DNA from 3 places in the Pseudomonas sp. 910_23 genome. Region 3 is predicted to be linked to each of the others. Evidence: riboswitches for the same ligand, from Rfam matches in the RefSeq annotation. Region 3 holds a riboswitch; each other region holds the start of a gene.

What was found. A riboswitch is a leader RNA that binds a small molecule or an ion and turns the genes downstream of it on or off. The one in region 3 is predicted to bind cobalamin.
Region 1: linked by a shared signal. The riboswitch ahead of FW800_RS10495 (ABC transporter substrate-binding protein) and the one ahead of cobO (cob(I)yrinic acid a,c-diamide adenosyltransferase) in region 3 are both predicted to bind cobalamin.
Region 2: linked by a shared signal. The riboswitch ahead of FW800_RS07780 (CbtB domain-containing protein) and the one ahead of cobO (cob(I)yrinic acid a,c-diamide adenosyltransferase) in region 3 are both predicted to bind cobalamin.

What each region holds. Positions count from the first base shown of each region.
Region 1 covers NZ_VXCZ01000007.1:68,027-73,193, forward strand. The annotation lists gene FW800_RS10485 (ABC transporter ATP-binding protein) at 1-619, opposite strand, end outside; gene FW800_RS10490 (FecCD family ABC transporter permease) at 616-1,620, opposite strand; gene FW800_RS10495 (ABC transporter substrate-binding protein) at 1,617-2,627, opposite strand; cobalamin riboswitch at 2,743-2,936, opposite strand; gene FW800_RS10500 (DNA/RNA non-specific endonuclease) at 2,959-3,888, opposite strand; gene FW800_RS10505 (M4 family metallopeptidase) at 4,025-5,086, shown strand; gene FW800_RS10510 (protealysin inhibitor emfourin) at 5,116-5,167, shown strand, end outside.
Region 2 covers NZ_VXCZ01000005.1:130,403-135,569, reverse strand. The annotation lists gene cobN (cobaltochelatase subunit CobN) at 1-315, opposite strand, end outside; gene cobW (cobalamin biosynthesis protein CobW) at 318-1,379, opposite strand; cobalamin riboswitch at 1,472-1,671, opposite strand; gene FW800_RS07785 (hypothetical protein) at 1,935-2,504, shown strand; cobalamin riboswitch at 2,621-2,824, shown strand; gene FW800_RS07780 (CbtB domain-containing protein) at 2,922-3,110, shown strand; gene FW800_RS07775 (CbtA family protein) at 3,122-3,826, shown strand; gene FW800_RS07770 (cobalamin biosynthesis protein) at 3,823-4,215, shown strand; gene cobM (precorrin-4 C(11)-methyltransferase) at 4,287-5,033, shown strand; gene nfuA (Fe-S biogenesis protein NfuA) at 5,156-5,167, opposite strand, start outside.
Region 3 covers NZ_VXCZ01000004.1:152,087-157,253, reverse strand. The annotation lists gene FW800_RS06405 (C40 family peptidase) at 1-183, shown strand, start outside; gene FW800_RS06400 (PQQ-dependent sugar dehydrogenase) at 315-1,628, opposite strand; cobalamin riboswitch at 1,728-1,973, shown strand; gene cobO (cob(I)yrinic acid a,c-diamide adenosyltransferase) at 2,053-2,664, shown strand; gene FW800_RS06390 (cobyrinate a,c-diamide synthase) at 2,661-4,052, shown strand; gene bluB (5,6-dimethylbenzimidazole synthase) at 4,049-4,699, shown strand; gene cbiB (adenosylcobinamide-phosphate synthase CbiB) at 4,696-5,167, shown strand, end outside.

The DNA of each region.
Region 1 (5,167 bases), on a different contig from region 3:
CGGCCAGGCGATCACAGGTCAACGCCTGATTCAGATCATGCAGCGCAATCAAGGTCGTCACCGGCAAGCCTTGCACGCCTTTGAGGATCGCCAGTTGATGCTGGATATCCAGGTGATTGGTCGGCTCGTCCAGCAATAAAATCTGCGGCCGTTGCGCCAGGGCGCGGGCGATATGCACGCGCTGACGCTCGCCACCGGAGAGGCTGCGCCAGGCGCGTTGGCTCAGGTGGGTGGCGTCTACGTCGTGCAGGGCCTGATGCACGATGGCATCGTCTTCGCGCGACCACGGGCTCAGCGCCGACAGCCACGGCGTGCGGCCCAGGGCCACGGCATCGAACACGCGAATGGCGTCGTCGGTGTCGGCCTGTTGCTCCACGACCGCCAATTGTTGCGCGATGGTGCGGCGCGGCAACTCACCCAGCGGCTTGCCACCCAGGCGAACATCGCCGCTGGCCGGCACACGTAATCCAGCCAGCAATTTGAGCAGGGTGGATTTGCCTGAACCATTGGGCCCGACGATGCCGAGGGTTTCACCCAACTGCACGTCCAGGTCAACGTCACGCAGCAACTGCGCCTCACGCACTTTGAAGCCCAGGCCGCTGCAACTGAGCACGCTCATCGCGCATTCCTCCGGCCAATCAGGATCAGCGCAAACACCGGCGCGCCCACCAATGCGGTCACCACACCCACCGGAATCACCTGGCCCTTGATCAAGGTGCGCGACAGCACGTCCGCAGCGATCAAAAACAGCGCGCCACCCAAGGCGCTGGCCGGCAACAAGCGCGAATGCCCGGTGCCGAGCAACAGGCGCACCGCGTGGGGAATCACCAAACCGACAAACCCGATGGAGCCGACGATGGACACCATCACCGCCGTCACCAGCGCAGCGCAGGCCACCAGCACAAATTGCACTCGGCGTACGGGGATGCCGAGGGAGGCCGCCGAGTCGCTGCCGAAGGTAAACGCATCCAGTGCGCGACGGTGCCACAGGCACACCGCGAGCCCCACGACCGCCACCGGCACCGCCAACCACACCGACGGCCAGCGCACGCCGCTGAGGTTGCCCAGCAGCCAGAACATAATGCCGCGGGCTTGTTCGGAGCTGGCGGACTTGGTGATCAGGAACGCGGTCAGGGCATTGAACAACTGCGAGCCGGCGATGCCTGCGAGGATGATTTGCCCGGTGCCGCTGGACGAACCGCTGGCCCGCGCCAGCAGCGTCACCAGCGCAAACGCCGCCATCGCCCCCACAAACGCGCCGGCCGATAACGACACCAGGCCACCGCCCACGCCAATCAAGGCAACGAGTACCGCGCCGGTTGACGCGCCGGCGCTGATGCCCAGCAGGTACGGATCGGCCAGCGGGTTACGCAGCAGTGATTGCAGGATCACGCCGCATGTTGCCAACCCTGCGCCGCAGGCTGCGGCCACCAGGGCACGGGTGAGCCGATAGTTCCACACCACACCTTCGTCGATGGGGTCCAGCACGAAGCCTGCGCCCCAGAGTTTATTGGCGAGCACCTGCAGCACCACCTGCGGTTCGATGGCAGTTTCACCGATGGCGACGCCAGCGAGTAGGGCGAGCAGCAGCAACGCCAGGGCGAGTAGGGTGCGCATCATTGGCCCAGGTTATAGCCGTCGATGGCGGCGGCCAGTTGTTCAAGGCCTTCGAAGGTGCGCAGGCTCGCCTGCAACGCCAGGGCGTCGAGGATGATGATGCGGTTGTTCTTGACCGCGTCCATGTTACGGGTCACGGGGTCGCTGCGCAGGAAGGCGAGTTTCTTTTCATGGTCGTCGGCCGGGTAGCGGCGGCGGTCCATGCGTGCGATCACCAGGAAGGTGGGGTTGGCCTTGGCGATGGTTTCCCAGCCGACGGCGGGCCACTCTTCATCGGACTGCACGACGTTACGCAGGCCTAGGGTTTGCAGCATGAATTGCGGCACGCCCTTATGGCCGGCTACGTAAGGGTCGCTGGCCATTTCGGCGCTGGAGAACCACACCAGTGCGCTGGCCTGCTTCAAGCCTTTGCCCTGCGCCGTAGCGACGGATTTGGCCAGGCGCGCCTTGAGTTCGTCGGTCAGTTGCTGGCCGCGATCCTGTACGTCGAAAATCTGCGCCAGTTGCTGGAGGCTCTGGTAGATCGTCTCGATGCGAAAGGGCTCCAACCGGGTGCCATCGGCGCCCACCAGGTTGTCCTTGCCTTCGCAGTCGGACGGCAACAGGTAGGTGGGGATCTTCAGTTCATGAAACTGCTCACGGGTGCCGACCACGCCTTGGGGCCCTACCACCCATTCCAGCTCGGCGGCCACCAGTTGCGGGCGCTTGGCGAGTACGGCTTCGAAGCTTGGCTCGTTGTTGGCCAGGCGCTCGACGCGGTCGTCCTGGGCCTTGTACTGCGCCGCCACGTTGTTGAACCACAGCGAAGTGCCGACCACCTTGTCGCCCACGCCCAGGGCGTAGAGCATCTCGGTGGCGGCTTGGCCGATGGTCACGCTGCGGGCGGGGGCGTGCTGGAAGGTCAGGGTGCTGCCGCAGTTTTGCACGGTCAACGGGTACTGAGTGGGCGCGGCTTGCGCCAGGGCACACATACCCAAGCCTGCGATCAGGGCGGTAACGCGTGGCAGCATGAGGCGATCTCCTTGTGAACCGTAGATGCAGCAGGGGAGGTACGGCTCGGAAATACGCCCATGGACGCTGCTGATGGGCAGGGCCAGGATGTCCTTCCCGGACACCCCGCCGGTTAGTGAATTAGCTGGGCCGGCAGGTCTCCTGACTGATGCGTCGTCGCCTTGCTCCCGCCTTCCCGGACGCGGTCCAGTGGCAGTGGGGAGCAGGCTCGGCATCTACAGTTGCGGGGGCAGTTTCGGTTCACGTCGCGTGCGGCGTTTCGAATTCCCTGTTAGTCCCATACGGGAACCGGCGGCGGTATGGTAAGCGATCGCGCCCTGTAGGAGCGAATCAGAGTCGAATATCTTGCGGCCCGCGGATCAGCGCTTCGATCCGCGTACCTGTGGCGCGTTCTTCGTTGCTGAACCCGTCGTAGTCGGCCAGGTTGGCGAAGCGGATGCCGGTCAGTTGTTCGATCTGGATCACACTGCGCTGGTAGGTTCGAAGCGGGCCGAATACCAGGTCGAGTTGGCCCAGTTCGCGGCTTTGGTCAATGGTGTAGGCACTGGCCGAGGGCTTGCCATCGTCGCTGAGGTAAGCCACCACTTTCCAGAACGCCTTGGGGATTTTCACGCCACGGTAAAGCCGGTCGTCATCGGCGAACACTGGCCCGGTAAACACCGTGGCCCGGGCTTTCCAGCGCTGGGTGTTGTCGAGGATGTAGTCTTCGAGCTCCAGCCAGGTTTTCTGGTTGAAGCCGCTCATTTGAGGGGAGCAGTTGGTGAAGTGAAAGGTGTCGAAGTTGGCGGTGTTCGCCTCGTCGCCCCAGTTGGGGTCCTGGCGCCGTACCAGGTGGCCGCGGTCCAGGCCATTGCCGGCATAGAGGTCTTCACCTACTTGGGCGTCCAGGGGCAGGCGGCCATCGTAGGCCCAGGTGTCGTTGCTGCGCGTGATGTCCACATGCTTGGCGCCGTCGATATTGACCCCCACGTAGAGCGCCAATCTTCGGGAGCGCGACATGGTGATGGAGAAATGCGTGTAGTCCAGGCGCTTGGGTTGCACGTCGCCCGCCAGTGGCTCGCCAACCGTGGGCCATGGCACCACGAAATCGCTGAGGAAATCGTCGGCATAGCCCGCGCGGTTTTTGAAGTCCTTGGCCGCTGTGACACGCGGCGTCGCGGCTCTGGTTTCCAGCAGGGTGGGGCTGGCCGCGACCAATGGACGCAGGTCGGCGAGCCTTGGGCGGTGGGAAAGGTCGATTTTGGCTGTGCGGGCGGGCATGGGCATGTTCCTTATGGGCCTCGGATAAACACCACTGAAACACAAACTCATGACAATTTGGCCCAGGGGGCGAACACAGGGCTATCCTGAAAACCGTTACCCGGACGTTCATCACACGCCAAAAAGGAGCCAGCTCATGTGTGTTCGCCAACTGCGCAACCCGATTTTCTGCCTGATCCCGCCGTACATGCTCGACCAGATCGCCCGCCACGGGGATAAAGCCCAGCGGGAGGTCGCATTACGCACGCGCGCCAAGGACAGCACGTTCCGGTCGTTGCGTATGGTCGCGGTACCCGCCAAGGGCCCGGCCCGCATGGCGCTGGCCGTGGGCGCCGAGAAACAGCGCTCGATCTACAGCGCCGGAAACACCGATAGCCTGCCCGGCAAGCTGGTTCGCGGTGAAGGGCAGCCCGCCAGTGGCGATGCCGCGGTGGACGAAGCCTATGATGGCCTGGGCGCGACCTTCGATTTTTTTGACCAGGTATTCGACCGCAACTCCATCGACGATGCGGGCATGGCGCTGGACGCCACGGTGCACTTCGGCCAGGACTACAACAACGCGTTCTGGAATTCGACCCAGATGGTGTTCGGCGATGGCGACCAGCAGTTGTTCAATCGCTTCACCGTGGCACTCGACGTCATTGGCCATGAGTTGGCTCATGGCGTGACCGAGGATGAGGCCAAGCTGATGTACTTCAACCAGTCCGGCGCGCTGAACGAGTCGCTGTCGGATGTATTCGGTTCGTTGATCAAGCAGTACGCGCTGAAGCAAACGGCCGAGGACGCCGACTGGTTGATCGGCAAGGGGCTGTTTACCAAAAAGATCAAAGGCACCGCTCTGCGTTCGATGAAAGCCCCGGGCACCGCCTTTGATGACAAGCTGCTGGGCAAAGACCCGCAGCCGGGGCATATGGATGATTTTGTGCAAACCTACGAGGACAATGGTGGCGTGCATATCAATTCCGGCATTCCCAACCACGCGTTCTATCAGGTGGCCACCAAGATTGGCGGGTTCGCCTGGGAGCGTGCAGGGCGGATCTGGTATGACGCACTGCGCGATTCGCGGCTGCGGCCCAATTCCGGCTTTTTGCGTTTTGCGCGTATCACCCATGATATTGCCGGTCAGCTTTATGGCGTAAACAAGGATGAGCAGAAGGCGGTCAAGGCAGGCTGGAAAGCGGTGGGCATTAACGTTTGACGAAGCCGCCTGTGCGGCGAGGAACAGCCATGCGAATTTCAATCAAGGAAAGCGGCGGGGCGGCGTTTTTTCCAGGGTTGG
Region 2 (5,167 bases), on a different contig from region 3:
CTCGGCCAGCTCTACCAGGCGCTCGATGCCGTAGCGCCAATAACCAATGCCGCCATGCAAGGAAATCAGGATGACCTTGGCGTGACGCAACACCTCATCGACGTACAGGTCGACCGAGGCGTGGTTCTGCACCTGCATCGGGTTGGCCAGGCGCAGGCTGGGGTAATCCTCGGGCAACTGCTGGGCGGCTTCGGCCAGCAGCGCCAGGCTGGAGTCACCGCTGCACAGGATCACCAGCTCGGCGGGGGTTTGGCCAAGGTCGGCAATATTGTCGTCCGCGACGAAACCACCGGGTTGGGTCCTGAGCAGGTGCATGGTTAAACGCTGAGGGCAGCGCGCAATTGCGCTTCAAGGCCAGCGGCGTCCAGCTCCTGACCGATCAGCACCAGGCGCGTGATACGCGCTTCATCGGCACCCCAGGCACGGTCGAAGTGCTTGTCAAAGCGTGTGCCCACGCCCTGGATCAGCAGGCGCATCGGCTTGTTCGGGATAGCAGCAAAGCCTTTGACGCGCAAAATGCCGTGTTGCACCACCAATTGGGTCAGGGCGTCCAGCAACAGTGCTTCGTCGGCTTGAGGCAGGTCGATGGAGATGGAGTCGAAAGCATCGTGATCGTGGTCGTCTTCGCCTTCATGGTGATGATCGTGATGGCTGTGGCGAGCGTCGATATGCTCTTCGGAGCCGGCACCCAGGCCGATCAGCACGTCCAATGGCAGGCGACCGCTGCTGGCTTCGATGATCTTAACCGCCGGCGGCAGCTCCTCGGCCACTTCCAGGCGCACGCGGGCCAGGTCTTCGGTGCTGATCAGGTCGGCTTTGTTGAGGATCACCAGGTCGGCGCTGGCCAGTTGGTCGGCGAACAGCTCGTGCAAAGGCGACTCGTGGTCCAGGTTCGGGTCCAGTTTGCGCTGGGCGTCGACTTGATCCGGGAACGCAGCGAAAGTGCCGGCGGCCACGGCCGGGCTGTCGACCACCGTGATCACCGCGTCAACCGTGCAGGCGCTGCGGATTTCCGGCCACTGGAACGCTTGCACCAGGGGTTTGGGCAAAGCCAGGCCCGAGGTTTCGATCAGGATATGGTCAAGGTCACCACGACGAGCGACCAGTTCGCGCATCACCGGGAAGAACTCTTCCTGCACGGTGCAGCACAGGCAGCCGTTGGCCAGTTCGTACACGCGGCCGTTGGCTTCTTCTTCGGTACACCCGATGGAGCATTGCTTGAGGATTTCGCCGTCAATGCCCAGTTCGCCGAACTCGTTGACGATCACGGCTATGCGACGGCCCTGGGCGTTATCGAGCATGTGGCGCAGCAACGTGGTCTTGCCCGAGCCGAGGAAGCCGGTAACGATGGTGACGGGGAGTTTGGCCAGTGTTTTCATCGGATGCCCTTTGGGGCGGGCATACGGGACGACAGGCCCTGCGGCGCGCGCAGCAGCGGATTTCGTCACCGGATCACCCCGCCCGGTTGAATTGGAAAATCGGTGACGAGGCAGGTCTCCTGGCTTGGGGCGTGCAGGTCTTGTGACCAACGCTGACTGCGCCTTCCCGCCGTCTCGGCAGTGGCGTGGCAGTCAACTGAACCCTTCACAGTTGCGGGGGCAGCCGCGGCTTGAACCGCGTTCCCTTCTTAGCTTCGACCTGGGCCGAAGAACCTCGAGGGTGCAAGGCTACGCAGTGCAACGGAGCGGGTCAATGTCGCGCCGCCTAAAGCATAAACTTACCCAGCCTGTGCCTTAACCAACTCAGTCTTTGTAAGGCTTGAGCCGATCCCGCAAAAGCGCCTGCAATATGATGTCATATTCAATACGGAACGGTCGCGCAGTCCGACACCACGCAGCAGTGCTCATTTCATACAGACACTCCTGCCCTTTCGCAATTAGCAGAGTGTTTTTGAAATGTGGCGAATTTTAATCCATTGGCTTCAGGAATGAATCATGCTGATATCGACTTCTAACGCGCCCACTCCCTTCGCTCTTTTTAACGATACAGGTGCAATCAATAACAAACCGCGAGTCAGTACTGACGCTGTTGAGGGTGCGCCGCAGGGTTCCCTGGCCAGCCCTCCGGCCGCACAGCACAATCATAGCAATCTGCCGCGATTCAAACGATCAGAGCCACTCTTGAGCAGCCTTGTAGAACAGCCCACCAGCGACCGCCCTAAGGTAGTCCATTACCAACAGGACGCTGTGATGAATAAGATAAAACAGCACTTTCGTGAGTACGCCACAGGCGAAAACGACCGTTTTGTAAACGTTAACGAATTGAAAGAAGCGGCAGGTCAGGTGCCAACCACCAGAACTTTTTCCGCCGAGGCAACCTTGTATGCCAAGATACTCCTGCAAAACCCTCGGGCACTTCGTGAGCTAGATATCGGCATTGGTGACAATGGCAGGCCCGGCGCAGAAGATGGAAGATTCGATATTGAAAACATCGAGCACATGCTCACAAAGCCCACTTTCGATGGGCAGCACTATGCCGTTTTGCTGCGTTATCGACCCAACTAACTAATCTGGTCAAGTTACACAGCCGGCGATGTTTGACACTTGATCGCAAGGCTTCGACAGGCAAGCGGTGCTCCTCAAGACGCATCTATTTGACGTACATCACTGCGTCATGCTCTCCTACACATCTTGTTTCGGGTGCCCTTCACAGGGTGAAACGGGAAACCGGTGAGTCGATGCGTCGACGAGTCCGGTGCTGCCCCCGCAACGGTAAGCGAGTGAAGTGTCACAGCCACTGTGCAAATGCATGGGAAGGCGATGCTGTCAGGACGTTCAAAAGTCCCCTCGCAAGCCCGGAGACCGGCCCGAAAATATCAGATAACAAACCCGCGGTGGGCGGGCGCTGTTCAGAACCCTGCGTGCCTGGCTCGCGGGGTTTTCATGCGCTCGTTTCACCCTGATACCTGAAAGGGACGCGCCATGTCGATCATCAGCAGCACTTCTCCCTCCGCCAGCAGCACTGCCACCTTGAGCCAACGCCTGACCGCCGCCATCGGTGCATCAATCCTTGGCGCGTGCCTGGTGTATTTCGCCGGTTTCTCCCATATCGAAGCCGTGCACAACGCGGCCCACGATACCCGCCACAGCGCCGCGTTCCCGTGCCACTGAGACCTGCCGACATGATCAAGCGTATTGCCCAAACCGCAGGGTTCACCGGCTTATTGGCCGCCCTGCTGCTGACCCTGCTGCAAAGCTTGTGGGTCGCGCCGTTGATTTTGCAGGCGGAGACCTTTGAAAAGGCTCCAGCTGTTGCCGAAGTCCCCCATGAACATGCTGCTGGCGCCGCTGCCCACACCCACGACGCCGAAGCCTGGGAGCCGGAAGATGGCTGGCAGCGCGTGCTGTCGACCACCGGTGGCAACCTGGTCGTTGCGGTCGGGTTTGCGCTGATGCTGGCCGGCCTGTACACCCTGCGCGCACCAACCCGTACAGCTCAAGGGCTACTGTGGGGCCTGGCCGGTTACGCGACATTCGTACTTGCGCCGACCTTGGGCCTGCCGCCTGAACTGCCGGGCACCGCCGCCGCTGATCTGGCGCAACGGCAGATCTGGTGGATCGGCACTGCCGCGTCTACCGCTGCTGGCATTGCTTTGCTGGTGTTCGGTCGCGGCTGGTTGCTCAAAGTGCTGGGCGTGGCGATCGTCGCCGTACCCCACGTGATTGGCGCTCCGCAGCCGGAAGTCCACTCCATGCTGGCCCCGGAGGCCCTCGAAGCCCAGTTCAAGATCGCATCGCAGTTGACCAATGTGGCGTTCTGGCTGGCCCTTGGTCTGATCAGTGCCTGGCTGTTTCGCCGTAACCGCGACGAACACTACTCGGCATGACCCTCGTCGTCGGCCTGGGTTGCCAGCGGGGTTGTGATGTCCGAACCCTGCTGGAACTCCTTGATAGCGCCCTCGCCGAAGGCGGCATTGAACGCCAACGCATTACCGCGCTGGCGAGCATTGATCGCAAACAGGCTGAGCCGGGGTTGGTGGCCCTGGCCCAATTGTTGAGCCTGCCCTTGCAGTGTTTCAGCGCCGAACAACTGGCCGGCTTTGAACATCGGCTGAGCCACAAATCAGACGTAGCATTTAGCCATACCGGCTGTTACGGCATCGCCGAAAGTGCCGCATTGGCCTTGGCCGAGCAACTCGCCCACGGCCCTGCCCACCTGCTCATCACCCGCAAGAAAACCATCCAGGCCACCCTTGCATTGGCCTGCGCCGGTTAAAATCCCGATAATTGCCGTTCTCGATCATGAGCAATCTTCATGCTCGCCCGTTTTTTCAACAGGAATTCCCCATGACCGTCTACTTCATCGGCGCAGGCCCCGGCGACCCGGAACTGATTACCGTCAAGGGCCAGCGGCTGATCCGCAGCTGCCCGGTGATCATCTACGCTGGCTCGCTGGTGCCTGCGGCAGTACTGGAAGGTCATCAGGCACACCAGGTGGTCAACAGTGCCGAGCTGCACCTGGAACAGATCATCGACGTGATCAAAGCCGCCCATGCGCAAGGCCAGGATGTGGCGCGCGTGCACTCCGGCGACCCGAGCCTTTATGGGGCGATTGGTGAGCAAATCCGTCACTTGCGCGAGCTGGGCATTCCCTTTCAGATCATTCCCGGGGTCACGGCGGTGGCTGCCTGCGCGGCGTTGCTGGAAACCGAACTGACCCTGCCGGACATTGCCCAGAGCGTGATCCTGACCCGTTATGCGGATAAAACCAGCATGCCGGCGGGTGAGGGCTTCGACAGCCTGGCCCGGCACGGCACGACAATGGCCATTCACTTGGGGGTCAATCATCTGGACAGGATCGTCGCTGAGCTGCTGCCGCACTATGGTGCAGATTGCCCGATCGCCGTGGTGCACCGCGCGACATGGCCGGACCAGGATTGGGTGGTGGGTTCGTTGAGTGATATTGCCCAGAAGGTCGCGACTAAAGGCTTTCGGCGTACGGCGCTGATTGTGGTCGGGCGGGTGTTGGCAAATGATAGCTTTGGCGAATCCTCGCTGTACCGCGCAGGTCACGCCCACCTCTATCGTCCTTGAAGATATGAACTGAACCACAGCCAATCCAAACTATCAGACAATCATCATAGCTGGCTGAATTTAGAGCATAAAAAACGGCGCTCACGGGGCGCCGTTTTTTTAGCTCGCAGTGAACACCTTACTCAGTAGTAGGC
Region 3 (5,167 bases):
TTCGCCACAGGCGGTGGTTCACGGGTCAGCCATGCGGGAATCTATGTCGGGGAAGGGCGCTTTGTGCATGCGCCGCAAACCGGCGGTACGGTTAAGCTCGACACGCTATCCAAAGCGTATTGGCAGAATGCCTACCTGAGTGCCAAGCGGGTTTTACCGGGGAATCTGGCACGCAACCCTTGAGTCGTACATAGATCCATGGTGGGAGGGGGCTTGCCCCCGATAGTGGTGTAACAGTCGGCACATACTCAGCTGACAGACCGCAATCGGGGGCAAGCCCCCTCCCACATTATTTGCAATGCTCTTGAGATGGGTTACTTGGCTGCAGAAACCCGCCACACCTTATTGCCCACATCATCAGCCACCAGCAAATCACCCTGCTGATCAATCACCACGCCCACCGGCCGGCCCATGGCTTTCTCGTCGCTGTTGAGAAACCCCGTCAGCACATCCACCGGCTGTCCTTTCGGCTGGCCCTCTTCAAACGGCACAAAAATCACCTTGTAGCCACTATGCGGCTTGCGATTCCACGAACCATGCTGGCCGATAAACGCGCCGTTGCTGAATTGCGTAGGCAACTTGCTGCCCTCGGCGAAGGTCAGCCCCAGTGAAGCGGTGTGCGGGCCTACCGCGTAGTCTGGCGCGATGGCTTTGGCAACCAAGTCCAGGTTTTGCGGCGTGACGCGCACATCCACATGCTGGCCGTAATAGCTGAAGGGCCAGCCATAGAAGCCGCCATCCTTGACTGAGGTGATGTAGTCCGGCACCAGGTCACTGCCGATTTCATCGCGCTCGTTCACCGCCGTCCACAGTTTGCCGCTCTGTGGCTCCCAGGCCATGCCGTTGGGGTTGCGCAGGCCGGAGGCGAAAATGCGGTGTTGGCCCGTGGCGCGATCAACTTCCCAGATCGCCGCGCGGCCTTGTTCGGCGTCCAGGCCATTTTCACCGACGTTGCTGTTGGAGCCGACGCTCACATACAACTTGCTGCCATCCTTGCTGGCCACCACGTTTTTCGTCCAGTGGTGGTTCAAGGGGCCACCTGGCAACTCCACGACTGTTGTGCCTGGGGATGTGATTGCGGTTTCACCTGGCTGATAAGGAAAACGCAGCAACTTGTCCGAGTCCGCCACGTACAGGTCGTTGCCCACCAGTGTCATGCCAAACGGCGAATTCAGATTTTGTAGAAATACCGTACGCGTTTCGGCCACGCCGTCATGATCGGCATCGCGCAACAACGTAATGCGGTTCGGGCTCGGCACACCGGCACCGGCGCGGCCCATGACTTTTTCCATCACCCAACCCCGCACGCCTTTGGTGTCGTCTGGCTTGGGTGGCGCATTGGTCTCGGCCACCAACACGTCGCCGTTGGGCAGTACGTAGAGCCAGCGTGGATGCTCCAGGCCCTCGGCGAATGCGGCCACTTGGGTGCCGGCGGCAGCCGTTGGCTTGGCGCCTTCAGGCCAACCGATCGCCGGGGCGATGTTGACGGTGGGAATCAGCGTCTTGTTCGGCTCCGGCAGTTTGGGCGAGGGCCCGGTGCCATCGGAGACTTGCAAGGTAGAGCTTTCGCCGCAGGCGGCGAGGCTGCCGGTGAGCATGATCAGTAAGGCCAGTCGGGTTTTAGGCATGGTTTTCTCCTTGATACCTGTAAGGGTAGAGAAGCACGCTGTACGGATGGTTCAAGTACAAGGCCAGCTTTAATTGACGCTCCACCCCCAACCCACTAACCTTCGCGGCTTGTTCCAGGTGCTCTGTGGCGTGCGCGTCGACAGGGTGAAACAGGGAAGCCGGTGAGCGAGCGCACTTGTACACAGTGCTGCCGCGATTCCGGCGCTGCCCCCGCAACGGTAAATGAGTCAAGACGGTGCTGTTTGCCACTGTATCGCCCGCGATATGGGAAGGCGCGCCCTCGGCTGCTTCGACAAGACGCGCCACTCATGAGTCCGGAGACCGGCCTTGAACATTCAACAGCATCACGGTGGGCGATGCTTGGCTGTCTGTTTTTTCTTTTTCCTGCCCGCCGTTTTTGTCCAGCCCCAACGGAGAGCTGCCATGACCGATTCCCCCGACCGAGACGAACGCCACCTGGCGCGCATGTTGCGCAAAAAAGCCGTGATCGACGAGCGCATCGCCAATTCGCCGAATGAGTGCGGCTTGTTGCTGGTATTGACCGGCAACGGCAAAGGCAAGAGCAGTTCGGCCTTCGGCATGTTGGCCCGCGCCATGGGTCACGGCATGCAGTGCGGTGTGGTGCAGTTCATCAAGGGCCGCAACAGCACAGGCGAAGAGCTGTTCTTCCGGCGCTTCCCCGAGCAAGTTCGCTTCCACGTCATGGGCGAAGGCTTCACCTGGGAAACCCAGGATCGTCAACGCGATATCGCCGCCGCCGAAGCAGCTTGGGCGGTGTCGCGGGCAATGCTCAATGACCCTTCCATTGGCCTGGTGGTGCTGGATGAACTGAACATCGCTCTCAAGCACGGCTACCTCGACCTGGACCAGGTACTAAGCGACCTGCAAGCCCGCCCGCCGATGCAGCATGTGGTGGTCACTGGCCGTGGTGCCAAGCCTGAATTGATCGAAATGGGCGACACCGTCACCGAAATGGGCATGCTCAAGCACGCGTTCCAGGCCGGTATCAAGGCACAGAAGGGCGTTGAACTTTGAATCAGCCCCGCCAATGCCCAGCCGTCTTGATCGCCGCTCCGGCGTCCGGCCAAGGCAAAACCACGGTCACCGCTGCGCTGGCCCGTTTGCATCGCAACCTGGGGCGCAAGGTGCGCGTGTTCAAATGCGGGCCGGACTTTCTCGACCCGATGATCCACGAGCGCGCCAGCGGTGCGCCGGTGTATCAATTGGACATGTGGATGGTGGGCGAGCAGGAAAGTCGTCGTTTGCTGTGGGAGGCGGCGGGGGAGGCCGACCTGATCCTGATCGAAGGCGTGATGGGGCTGTTCGACGGCACCCCCTCCAGCGCCGACCTGGCGCGGCACTACGGCGTGCCAGTGCTGGGGGTGATCGACGGGACTGCCATGGCCCAGACCTTTGGTGCCCTGGCCCTGGGCCTGGCGCGCTATCAGCCCGACCTGCCGTTCGCCGGCGTGCTGGCCAACCGTGTCGGCACCCTGCGCCATGCCCAGTTGCTCGAAGGCAGCCTCACGGAGGGCTTGCGTTGGTACGGCGCGTTATCCCGCGAGACCGGTATCGAACTGCCGAGCCGCCACCTGGGCCTGGTGCAAGCCAGCGAACTCAATGACCTCGATGTACGCCTGGATGCCGCCGCCCAGGCATTGGGCAGTAGCTGCGAAGTGGCCCTGCCGCCCCCCGTGACCTTTGCCGCGCCCGAAGTGATCAAGGCCGAACCGTTACTTGCCGGTGTGCGTATCGCCGTCGCCCGTGACGAAGCCTTTGCCTTTACCTATGGCGCCAGCCTGGATTTGCTGCGGGCCATGGGCGCAGAGCTGACATTCTTCTCACCTATTCATGATCGCCAACTGCCGCAGGCAGACAGCCTTTACCTGCCAGGCGGGTACCCGGAGCTGCACCACCAGGCGCTGTCGGCAAACACCTCGATGCTGGAGGCCATCCGTGCTCATCACGCCGCCGGCAAGCCACTGCTCGCCGAATGTGGCGGCATGCTCTATCTGCTCGATTCGCTGACGGATGTAGAGGGCGCCCGAGCCGAACTGGTTGGCGTGCTGCCAGGCGATGCGGTGATGCAAAAGAAACTCGCGGCACTGGCCCTGCAAAGTGTCGAATTGCCGGAAGGTACGTTGCGCGGGCACACCTATCACCACTCCTTGACCAGCACCGCATTGGCGCCGATCGCCCGTGGCCTGAGCCCTAACGGCGGGCGCGGGGCTGAAGCGGTTTACCGACAAGGGCGGCTGACCGCTTCCTACGTACACTTTTATTTTCCGTCGAATCCTGGCGCGGTGGCCGCGTTGTTCGTGCCAGACCTTGAGACCGCTATCGCAGGCAAGCCAGCTCCCACAGTTGACCGAGTTGAAACCCCATCCAATGTGGGAGGGGGCGTGCCCCCGATGAGGCCATGACTGACAACGCCTTCCCCGAGGCCGACCGCCAGGCCGTTTACCGCGCCATCGCCGAACGCCGCGACATGCGCCACTTCACCGGCGGCAGCGTCGCCCCGGAACTGTTGCACCGCCTGCTCCAGGCCGCGCACCAGGCACCCAGTGTAGGCCTGATGCAACCGTGGCGTTTTATCCGCATCAGCGACCGCTCATTGCGCAGGCAGATTCAACAGTTGGTGGAAGAAGAGCGCGCACGCACCGCGCAGGCCCTGGGCGAGCGCTCCGATGACTTCATGAAGCTCAAGGTCGAAGGCATCAGCGACTGCGCCGAGGTGCTGGTGGCTGCACTGATGGATGATCGCGAGCGCCACATCTTCGGGCGCCGCACCTTGCCGGAAATGGACATGGCGTCTCTATCTTGCGCAATCCAGAACCTGTGGCTGGCGGCGCGCGTGGAAGGCCTGGGCATGGGCTGGGTGTCGCTGTTCGAACCCCTGGCGTTGGCCGAACTGCTGGGCTTGCCAGCCGGCGCGAAACCCCTGGCCGTGCTGTGCCTGGGGCCGGTGGCTGAGTTCTACCCGGCACCGATGTTGCAGCTCGAAGGCTGGACCGAGCCGCGGCCGCTGAGTGACATGCTGTATGAAAACAAGTGGGGAGTGAGTCAATGAGTGTGGCCTTGCTGTGTGTCGCTGCGGTGGCGCTGGATGCGCTGCTGGGTGAACCCAGGCGCTGGCATCCGCTGGTGGCGTTCGGCAACTTCGCCGGGCGCATCGAGCAGCGTTTCAATAGCGGTGGGCGTGGCTGGCGCAGCCATGGCGTGACCGCGTGGTTTATCGCAGTCGTGCCTCTGACCTTGCTGGCCACCGCGTTATCGTGGGCGCCTTATATCGGCTGGCTCCTGGAAATCCTGGCGTTGTACTGCGCCTTGGGCATGCGCAGCCTGGGCGAGCATGTGACGCCGGTGGCCCAGGCCCTGCGCAGCGATGATCTGGATGAGGCACGCAAACGCGTGAGTTACCTGGTCAGTCGCCAGACCAGCGAACTGGACCGCACCGAAGTTGCGCGCGCCGCAACCGAGTCGGTGCTGGAGAACGGCAGCGATGCGGTATTCGCCGCATTGTTCTGGTTTGTGGTGG